DNA from 2 places in the Pseudarthrobacter sp. 01T43 genome. Region 2 is predicted to be linked to the other one. Evidence: predicted binding sites of a transcription regulator. Region 2 holds the regulator's gene; the other holds the start of a gene.
What was found. The regulator LexA, encoded in region 2, represses DNA repair genes until DNA is damaged. The targets are predictions, from matches to a motif close to TCGAACANNTGTTCGA.
Positions count from the first base shown of each region.

Region 1 (4,417 bases), on a different contig from region 2:
CGGCCGGAACAGCGAAATGTCGATGATGAGGTCGTTGAACTCACGCGGGGCCATCTTGCCGATCAACTCACGCTGGCCAGGCGACTCAATCTGGAAGCAGCCCAGGGTGTGGGTGCTGCGGATCAGCTCGAAGGTGGGCTCATCATCGAGCGGGACAGCGTTGAGGTCGATGTGGCCGTTCTCCGCGATGTAATCGGGCCCGGACCCATCAGGCCCCGCAGGATGGGTACCGGCCACCACCACTTCCGCTTTCGACGGATGGATCCGGATGACTTCCCGGATGGCGAAAGCCATCGCGCTCTGCATCCTGACCCCCAGCACATCCAGTTTGAGCATGCCCATGGGATCCATGTCGTGTTTGTCGAACTGGCTCATAGGCAGCCCCAGCCCGCTGGGCTGGACAGGCGTCCGGTCAAGCAGCGTTGCATCGCCAAGAATCACACCACAGGGGTGCATGGAAATATGGCGGGGCAGCCTGTCGAGGCGTTCGGTGAGGTCCACCAGCAGGTCAAGCTGCTGGTTTTCGGCGAAGCCACGCTGTTCCACCCGCCCGGCGAATTCCCGCAGTTCAGGTTTTTCAACCAGGGCTTCACGGAATTTCCGGGCTGAAAAACGCCACAGCYGTTTGGCGATCTCCCCGACGTCGTCATCATCCATGCCCAATGCCATACCGGCATCCCGGACCGCGCCGCGTGCCCGGTACCCGTTTTGCATGCTCATCAGGGTGACCCGTTCAGCACCAAACCGGTCAAAGATTTTCCGGTACACGTTGTGCCGTTCGGCGCTTTCGACGTCGATGTCGATATCCGGCAGCGTTGCCCGGTCCCGGGACAGGAAGCGTTCGAAGATCAGGTCATGCTGCAGCGGGTCCACCTGGCTGACATCGATCAGGTAGTTGACCAGGCTGGAGGCGCCGGAACCGCGGGCGGCTGCCCGCACCCCCATGTCCAGGATCATGCGGGAAACTTCCGCCACCGTCAGGAAATAGGAGGAAAATCCGAGGTTCCGGATGATCCCCAGCTCGTGCTCCAGCCGCGAGCGCATCTCCTTGTGTGCCGGGCCGGTGATGCCAGGGAACCGCCTCCCTATCCCTGCTTCACAACGTTGCACCAGTTCAAGGTGCGGGTCCTGGCTGATGCCGATGACCGATGCCTCCGGAACCACGGGCTGTTTCCAGCCCATGTCACTCACCGGGTCTATCCGGCAGTAGTCGGCGAGCGCCTCAGTTTGTGCCATCAGTTGTTTGAGGTCAGCGGTGCCATACCCTGCGGCGCGAATGATTTCCTGGCCCAGCTGAAGCATTTGCCCGGCTGATTTGAGCCACGCTTGCCCGTTGGGTTGGAGTAAGGGTTCTGCCGCAAGCTCCGGCAGGGACTTCAGGGTCCGGGCGGAGTCGAGCACGTCCGCCGTGGCGGCGCCGTCCTCGGCGCAATAGCGGACAGCGTTGGTGAGGACTGCCGGGACATGGTGCTCTTCGGCGAGTTTGAGCATGCGGACTGCGTGGGCGGTACTCAGGGGCTTTCCAGGGGTGGTGAGCTGGGAAACGACTTCTGCCACCAGGCTCCCGGCGGGCATGGCTTCCAGCCAGCGTTTGAAGAGAGTGCGTGGGCGCAGGTAGCGCCTGCCGCCCATGGCCCGTCCGACGTCGGAATCAGGGCCGATCAGGACGGTCAGGACCGGCTTGAGCGTCTGGGGGTCAAGGGTCCGGGAGGCGAGTTCGGCGCGGGTGACCGCCACGGGCACCGCTCCCCCGGCTTTTCCTGAGGTGCGGGCATGGGCATCGGACACCAGCCGGCACAGGGCGCGGTAGCCCGCCCCGTTGTTGTGTCCGCGGGCAAGCACTACGACCCGGCCCGCGATCTGGGTGCGGTGATCGCCGTCGTCGTCGAAGACCGCGAGGTCCACTCCCACAAGGGGATCGATGCCCGCAGCCATGCATGCTTTGAGGTGTTTGATGGTGCCGTACAGGCCGTCGCGGTCCGTGCACGCGAGCGCTGACGCGCCGTCCGCCGCCGCAACCTGGGCGAGCTCCTCAGGCCAGGAAACCCCGTAGTGCGCGCTGAAGGCGGTGGAAACGTGGAGGTGGGTGAAGCTCATGCTGTTCGTGGCTGGAGTGCGTCGTGGATCCGCAGCAGCCTCCAGCGGCCGCTGCCGAGATGCCGGGAAAGGTCCAGCGTGAGCGCTTCCCCGGTATCCTGCGGGTCCAACCGGACCTGGACGCGCCAGATCTCGTGGTCCACCAGGCCCGGGCCGCTGCCCAAGGGCGCCCGACGCTCCTCAGCCCACCACTGCCGGCGCTCGTACCACCGCACAGGTTCGGCGCACACCGTGTAATGCCGCCCGCCCCATTGGAGTTTCACCGGTTGGCCGGAAGCGGTGCAGTCGACGTCCACGGACTCGCTGAACATGCCCATGGGCGCCTCCCGAACTGAATTGGGCTGATGCGAGCTACTGACGCAAAAGCAGGATATTCGAATACATGTTCGAATAAATCCAGTCTACGACGGTGCCCCGGCAAAACCTAGACAGGGGTGGACGGACGGGACGGCTGGGGGCAGGATTATGGCATGAGCTCCCATGACGCACTCCTCAAGCACGTAAGCATCAAAGCCCAGGACAACACGCTCGTGGCCAACTTTGATATCGAGGGCAATATACCGGGGGCGGGTGCGTACGTTGTGGGACTTGTGGCGTCGAGCCCTGACCATTCTTCCCAAAGACGGCTGGGCATTGAATTCTTGAACGGGGAGGCCATCGCCTTCTACTCGTTCTGCCATGACCAGACCGCCGAGGAAAACTATGATCTTTCCGGGGTGACCCATTCGGGAAACACCATCACCGGCAACTTTCCCATGGCAGCCATTCAAGGCCTGGGCAAAGGGCACTACATGACGGCGTTCAGCGAGGCCGACGGCCGGGAATTCCAGTCCGGCGTCGCCGTCGAAGAGGCGCTCTAGCTTCAGCTGTTTTCTTTGTGGACCTTCATCTCAAGGTCGATAAACCCCGAGATCATGGCCCGGTACGTGGATTCCACGATGTCCGGATCAATGTCCCTCTTTTCCGCGGCTCCGCGAACGTGCTCAATCACCCGCTCCACCCGGCCCGGGGCGCGGACTTCAGCGTCGTCCCCCTTCAGGGTTCCGGCGATCCGGATCAGGCGTTCACGCCGGGCAATAAGCGTGACAATCTGTTCGTCAACTTCGTCGACCGCAATCCGAACGGCAGCGAGCTGTTCCTTGTCGGCCAAAGCTTCCCGATCGTTTCCTTGAATTGTTGCCATCTTCTGACAGTATCGAAGCATGCAGCCCAGAGTCGACTTCATCTCACTAGGCGTTCGCAGCGTTGACGCTTCCCGCCGCTTCTATGCCGAAGGTCTCGGCTGGCCAGTGCACCGTGAACACCCCGGCGATGTGGTGTTCATCCAGGTCAACCACGGACTGGTCCTCTCCCTCTGGGATGCCGGGCAGATGCACGCCGAAGCCGGTGTAGGGGTGCCCGGACCGGTGCCGTGCATCACCCTCAGCCACAACCTTCCCAGCACGGAGGATGTGGACCGGGTGATGGCCGAAGCCCGGGCCGCCGGCGCTGAGATCGTGGCTGCGCCCGTCACCCAGCCCTGGGGCGGGTACAGCGGCTATTTTGCCGATCCGGACGGCTTCCGCTGGGAGATTGCGTACAACCCCACCTGGGCAGTGGACAACGACGGCAGCGTGACCGTCTAGGGCACCGTCACCACATTAGACAAATCGCCGTCTAGAACAAGGCCTCCACGGGCCGGATGAGCTCCGGGGAATTGTTGCGCACGTTTCCCACCTCCCGGCCCACAGAATCCACGTGCCAGTCGGCGGCAACGTCCTTAACATGGGCGCGGACAAGATCCACGAGGAAGGCGGCGTCGTCGATCCGCGGGTCAAGCCACGATGCCATAGTCGCCCGGTCCATGGGCAGCGGCACCCGGTCATGCAGTTCCGTCAGCTTGCCGAACACCGTGGACTCGGTACCCGGCGGCGGGGTGTCCGCTGTCAGGATGGACGTGGACAGCATCCAGCGGCCGGGATCGCCGTCGGCCTTGGTCGGGTCCTTCCACCACTCGTACAGGCCCGCAAACACCAGACCACTGTCAGATCCCGGATGGACATAGTAAGGCTGCTTGACCTTGCCTGTCCCCTGCTTCCATTCGTAGTACCCGTCAGCGGGTACAGCACAGCGACGTGACTTCACGGCCTTGCGGAACGCAGGCTTCTCCAACACGCTCTCGCTCCGGGCGTTGATCATCTTGGCGCCAATGCCCGGATCCTTCGCCCACGAGGGCACCAGGCCCCAGCGGGCCAGATGCAGCTGCCGGACCGTTTCATCCTCAATGAGCCGTTCCAGGACAATGGGCACATCATCCGTTGGCGCCACGTTCCATGACGGC
Region 1 covers NZ_JBFTPV010000002.1:184,292-188,708, reverse strand. The annotation lists gene AC1DIM_RS02515 (DNA polymerase III subunit alpha) at 1-2,097, opposite strand, end outside; gene AC1DIM_RS02510 (DUF6504 family protein) at 2,094-2,414, opposite strand; gene AC1DIM_RS02505 (hypothetical protein) at 2,568-2,957, shown strand; gene AC1DIM_RS02500 (chorismate mutase) at 2,960-3,280, opposite strand; gene AC1DIM_RS02495 (VOC family protein) at 3,300-3,722, shown strand; gene AC1DIM_RS02490 (SOS response-associated peptidase) at 3,754-4,417, opposite strand, start outside.
Region 1: the regulator LexA is predicted to act here: its motif matches at 2,472-2,487, upstream of AC1DIM_RS02510 (DUF6504 family protein).

Region 2 (4,417 bases):
AGAGATCATTGTCCTCAACAAGGCCGATGCCGCCGACCCGTTTGTCGTGGAACGCCTCAAGCAGCGCGAGCCCCGCCACGTGGTGGTGTCGGCCCGGACCGGCCAGGGAATCGCCGAACTGCTCAAGGCCATCAGCGACGGGATTCCGCGGCCCAGCGTCAAACTCGAGTTGCTGATCCCGTACGACCGTGGTGACCTGATCAGCAAGCTGCACGAGACCGACGCCGAGATCCTCAGCCTGGATCACGGCGAACACGGCACGCGTGTTGTGGTCATGGTCCGGGAGGGCCTCGCCGCTGAACTGGAATCCTTCGTCAGCAATGACTGACCTGGTGGCAGGGGAGATTTCCGATACGGCCGGCGAGCAGTTCGTCATTGAACTGCTCGACCGCGCTGTCGCGGGGATGGGTGGCCAAAGCCGGGCCGGCCAGCACGAAATGGCCCGGCAGGTGGCGAAAGCCATCGAAACCGGAGACCACCTTCTGGTCCAGGCCGGCACCGGCACCGGAAAGTCGCTTGCCTACCTCATCCCGCTGATTGCGCATTCCCTCGTGAGCAACAAGCCCACACTGGTTTCCACCGCAACCCTTGCGCTGCAGACCCAAATTGTGGGCCGCGACCTTCCCCGCCTGCTGAAAACCATCACCCCTGCCTTGGACCGCCCCGTCAAGGTGGCACTCGTCAAGGGCCGCTCAAACTATGTTTGCCGGCACAAGCTGGAAGGCGGGTTCCCGTCCGAGGAACCCGCCGAGGGCCAGCTTTTCTCCCTCGGCGAAGACACCAGCGTCCCGCACTTCGCCGCCGCCCTCGGCGGCCCGTCGTCGCAACTGGGCAAGGAAGTGGTTCGCCTGCGGGAATGGGCGGAAAAAACCGCCACGGGAGACCGCGACGAGCTCCTTCCCGGCGTCACCGACCGCGCCTGGCGGCAGGTCTCGGTGACGTCGATGGAATGCCTGGGCGCGCAGAAGTGCCCGATGGCGGCCGAATGCTTCAGCGAACTGGCCCGCCATGATGCGGCCGAAGCTGACGTCGTGGTCACCAACCATGCCATGCTGGCCGTCAGCGCGTTTGAAGGCCTTGCCGTACTGCCCGAATACGACGTCGTAGTGGTGGACGAGGCCCACGAACTCCAGGACAGGGTCACCGGCGCGGTCTCCGGGCAGCTTTCCGTGGCCATGGTCCACGCGGCGGCAGCCGGCGCCCGTAAGCACACCGCCATCACCGTTGACGCACTTAATGCGGCCGCCGCCAACCTCGAACTCGCCTTGGCGGGAGTCCCGAACGGGCTGCTGCCCAACGGGCTCAACGACGAACAGTTGGACTGCGTGGATCAGTTGCGGGAGGCCTGCCGGGCTGCCCTCTCAGATTCCAAGGGGGATGGCAGCCAGACGGCCGACGGCGGGCGGCAGCTCGCCCGCTCGCGGCTGATGCTGATCCTGGAACTGTGCGAACGCCTCATAGTCGCCCGCGAGAACCGCGAAGTCGTCTGGTTTTCCCGGGCCAGCTCCTTCGACCCGCAGCAGGGCTACTCGCAGCCTGACGAGACGTCTCCTGCCTTGATCAACATTGCGCCGCTCAGTGTTGCCGGTAAGTTGCGCGAGGGCTTGTTCGCCGGCCACACCGTTGTGCTGACCTCGGCAACCTTGGCCATCGGTTCTGCGTTCGAACCGGCCGCCGGCGGCCTGGGGCTGGTAGGGGAGGGCGCGCCGAGTTGGACCGGCATCGACGTCGGCTCGCCGTTCGATTATCCCAAGCAGGGGATCCTCTATGTCGCCGGGCACCTGCCCAAACCAGGGCGGGGAGCGTCACCGGAGGCGCTGGACGAGCTGGAGGCGCTGATCCGGGCTTCCGGCGGCGGTGCGTTGTGCCTCTTTTCATCGCGCCGTGCGGCAGAAGAAGCGGCTGAGGCGATGCGACCACGGCTCGGGCTCAGCATTCTTTGTCAGGGCGACTCCACCATGACGGCGCTCGTGAAGCAGTTCGCTGACGAGCCCGATACTTGCCTGTTCGGCACCATGTCGCTGTGGCAGGGCGTTGACGTTCCCGGCGGATCCTGCCGGCTGGTGGTCATCGACCGAATTCCCTTCCCGCGGCCCGATGATCCGCTCATGACCGCCCGCTCCCGCGCCGTGGCGCAGGCCGGCGGTAACGGCTTCATGGCGGTCTCCGCCACGCACGCGGCCATCCGCCTGGCCCAGGGGGCAGGCCGGCTGATCCGTTCGACGGGGGACAAGGGTGTGGTGGCCGTGCTCGATTCACGCCTGGCCACGGAGCGTTACGCCGGCTTCCTGCGCGCCGCACTCCCGCCGTTCTGGCCCACCACGGACCGTAAGACAACATTTGCGGCACTCGAAAGGCTGGCCGGAAAGGGCGCCTGAGGCCTGCCCGCTCGGCCCGGGTGCTACAGCGACCGCAGGACCGAAACGACTTTCCCCATGATCGTGGCGTGATCCCCGAGGATCGGCTCGTACTGGGTGTTCTGGGGCAACAGCCAGGTGTGGCCGTCGCGCTGGCGGAAGGTCTTCACTGTGGCTTCGTCGTCCAAAAGGGCCGCAACAATGTCGCCGTTGGCGGCGTCGGCCTGCCGGCGGACCACCACCCAGTCGCCGTCGCAGATCGCGGCGTCCACCATTGAGTCGCCGGCGACGCGCAGCATAAACAGCTCGCCCTGCCCTACAAGTTGCCGGGGCAGCGGCATCACGTCCTCCACCATCTGGTCGGCCAGGATCGGTCCACCTGCAGCGATACGCCCAACCAGCGGCACCATGGCAGTGTCCATGGCACTGGGAATTTCGGTACCAGTACCGCCGACGCTATGCAGGCCCGGTTTGGCCGACGCGCCGTTTTTGCCGGTCCCCCCGTCCAGCGTCAGCGGCATCAGGACTTCCATGGCACGGGGCCGCTTCGGGTCCCGGCGCAGGTAACCCAGCTTCTCCAGCTGGGAGAGCTGGTGGGTGACGCTCGAAAGGCTGGCCAGGCCGACAGTGTCGCCGATTTCCCGCATCGAGGGCGGGTAGCCGTTGTCATTGACGGAACGCTGGATGGTTTCGAGGATCTTCTTCTGGCGGGCAGTGAGCCCCTTCGGGGTCCTCTGGGGCTGGCGGCCCTGCGGAGTCGCCTTGCCCTCGGCGGCTGGTGCTGCCATGTTCGCCAATGCCTTTCGGTTGCCCCGGTTCCGGTCCGGCTGTTAGTTGCCGGAATGGCCGGGCTGCTTTGAATGTCAGACCCTGCTGATCAACTACACGAGTGGTTGATCTTTTGATCCAAACGTAGGCCAGCCACATGGCTTTTTCAAACATTTGTTCTAGCGAGTCTCGACAATGTTCGTTGATAAGTGCTAAAACTGAGGAAGCAAAGTTCGAATATGTGTTCTACTCGTTGCCAGCGGATTCGAATATCCGCCACATGCGGAGGCTTGAGCCTTAGTGCGTTGGCGACCTGGAGGTCACGCCGGGCAGCACAGTATGGTCCAGGAGGGCTCATCTCATGTCAGCTATATCTGCTTCACAGGATTCCCGTCCGCAGTTCATTTCCGTCGAGCACCTGACGTCACAGCAACGCAAGGAGTCCTTGCCGCCGCTCCGTCTTACCCGCCGGGGCCGGGTTGTCCTCATCGGCATCCCGTTGGTGCTCCTTGCAGCGATCCTTCTCTCACTGGTTGGTTTTCTTACCTCTCCGGCGAAGGCGGCAGATTCCGCAGCTGGTCTCTCCGTCACGCCCACCATCACGGTGACGGTCCAGCCGGGGCAGTCCCTCTGGGCCATTGCCGGCACCGTAGCACCCCAGCGTGACGCCCGGGACGTCATTGCGGACATTGTTCAACTGAACAACCTCACGGGCGGCGGCGTGGTACCTGGCCAGCAGCTCTTTGTTCCCACCCGCTAGTCGACGGGAAGGGCCAGCGTTAGTCGCCGGCAAGGGCCAGATTAACCGTGGACAGGTCCACGGATTGCCGTCACATTTTCCGGCCATCGCCTTCGGAACTAAACTGTTCAGGTGAATGACCAGCTAGAGCGTCTGAACCGACTTCCCCTCCGGACCAATCTTCGCGGGCTTACCCCCTATGGTGCCCCGCAGTTGGATGTTCCCATCCTGTTGAACGTCAATGAGAATACCCATGGCGTTCCGGCGGATGTGCAGGCCGCCATTACAGCAGCCGTAACGGAAGCCGCAACCGGGCTCAACCGCTACCCGGACCGCGAGTTCACCGAGCTCCGGGAAGCACTGGCCGAGTACCTGGGTCACGGACTCGATGCCACTAACATCTGGGCCGCCAATGGATCCAATGAGGTTCTCCAGCAGATCCTGCAGGCATTCGGCGGCCCGGGCCGCAAGGCCCTCGGGTTCCCGCCCACGTATTCCATGTACCCCTTGCTGGCCAGCGGGACTGACACCGAGTACATCGTCGGTCAGCGCG
Region 2 covers NZ_JBFTPV010000008.1:48,959-53,375, reverse strand. The annotation lists gene hflX (GTPase HflX) at 1-328, shown strand, start outside; gene AC1DIM_RS09795 (ATP-dependent DNA helicase) at 321-2,378, shown strand; gene lexA (transcriptional repressor LexA) at 2,402-3,145, opposite strand; gene AC1DIM_RS09785 (LysM peptidoglycan-binding domain-containing protein) at 3,487-3,885, shown strand; gene AC1DIM_RS09780 (histidinol-phosphate transaminase) at 3,997-4,417, shown strand, end outside.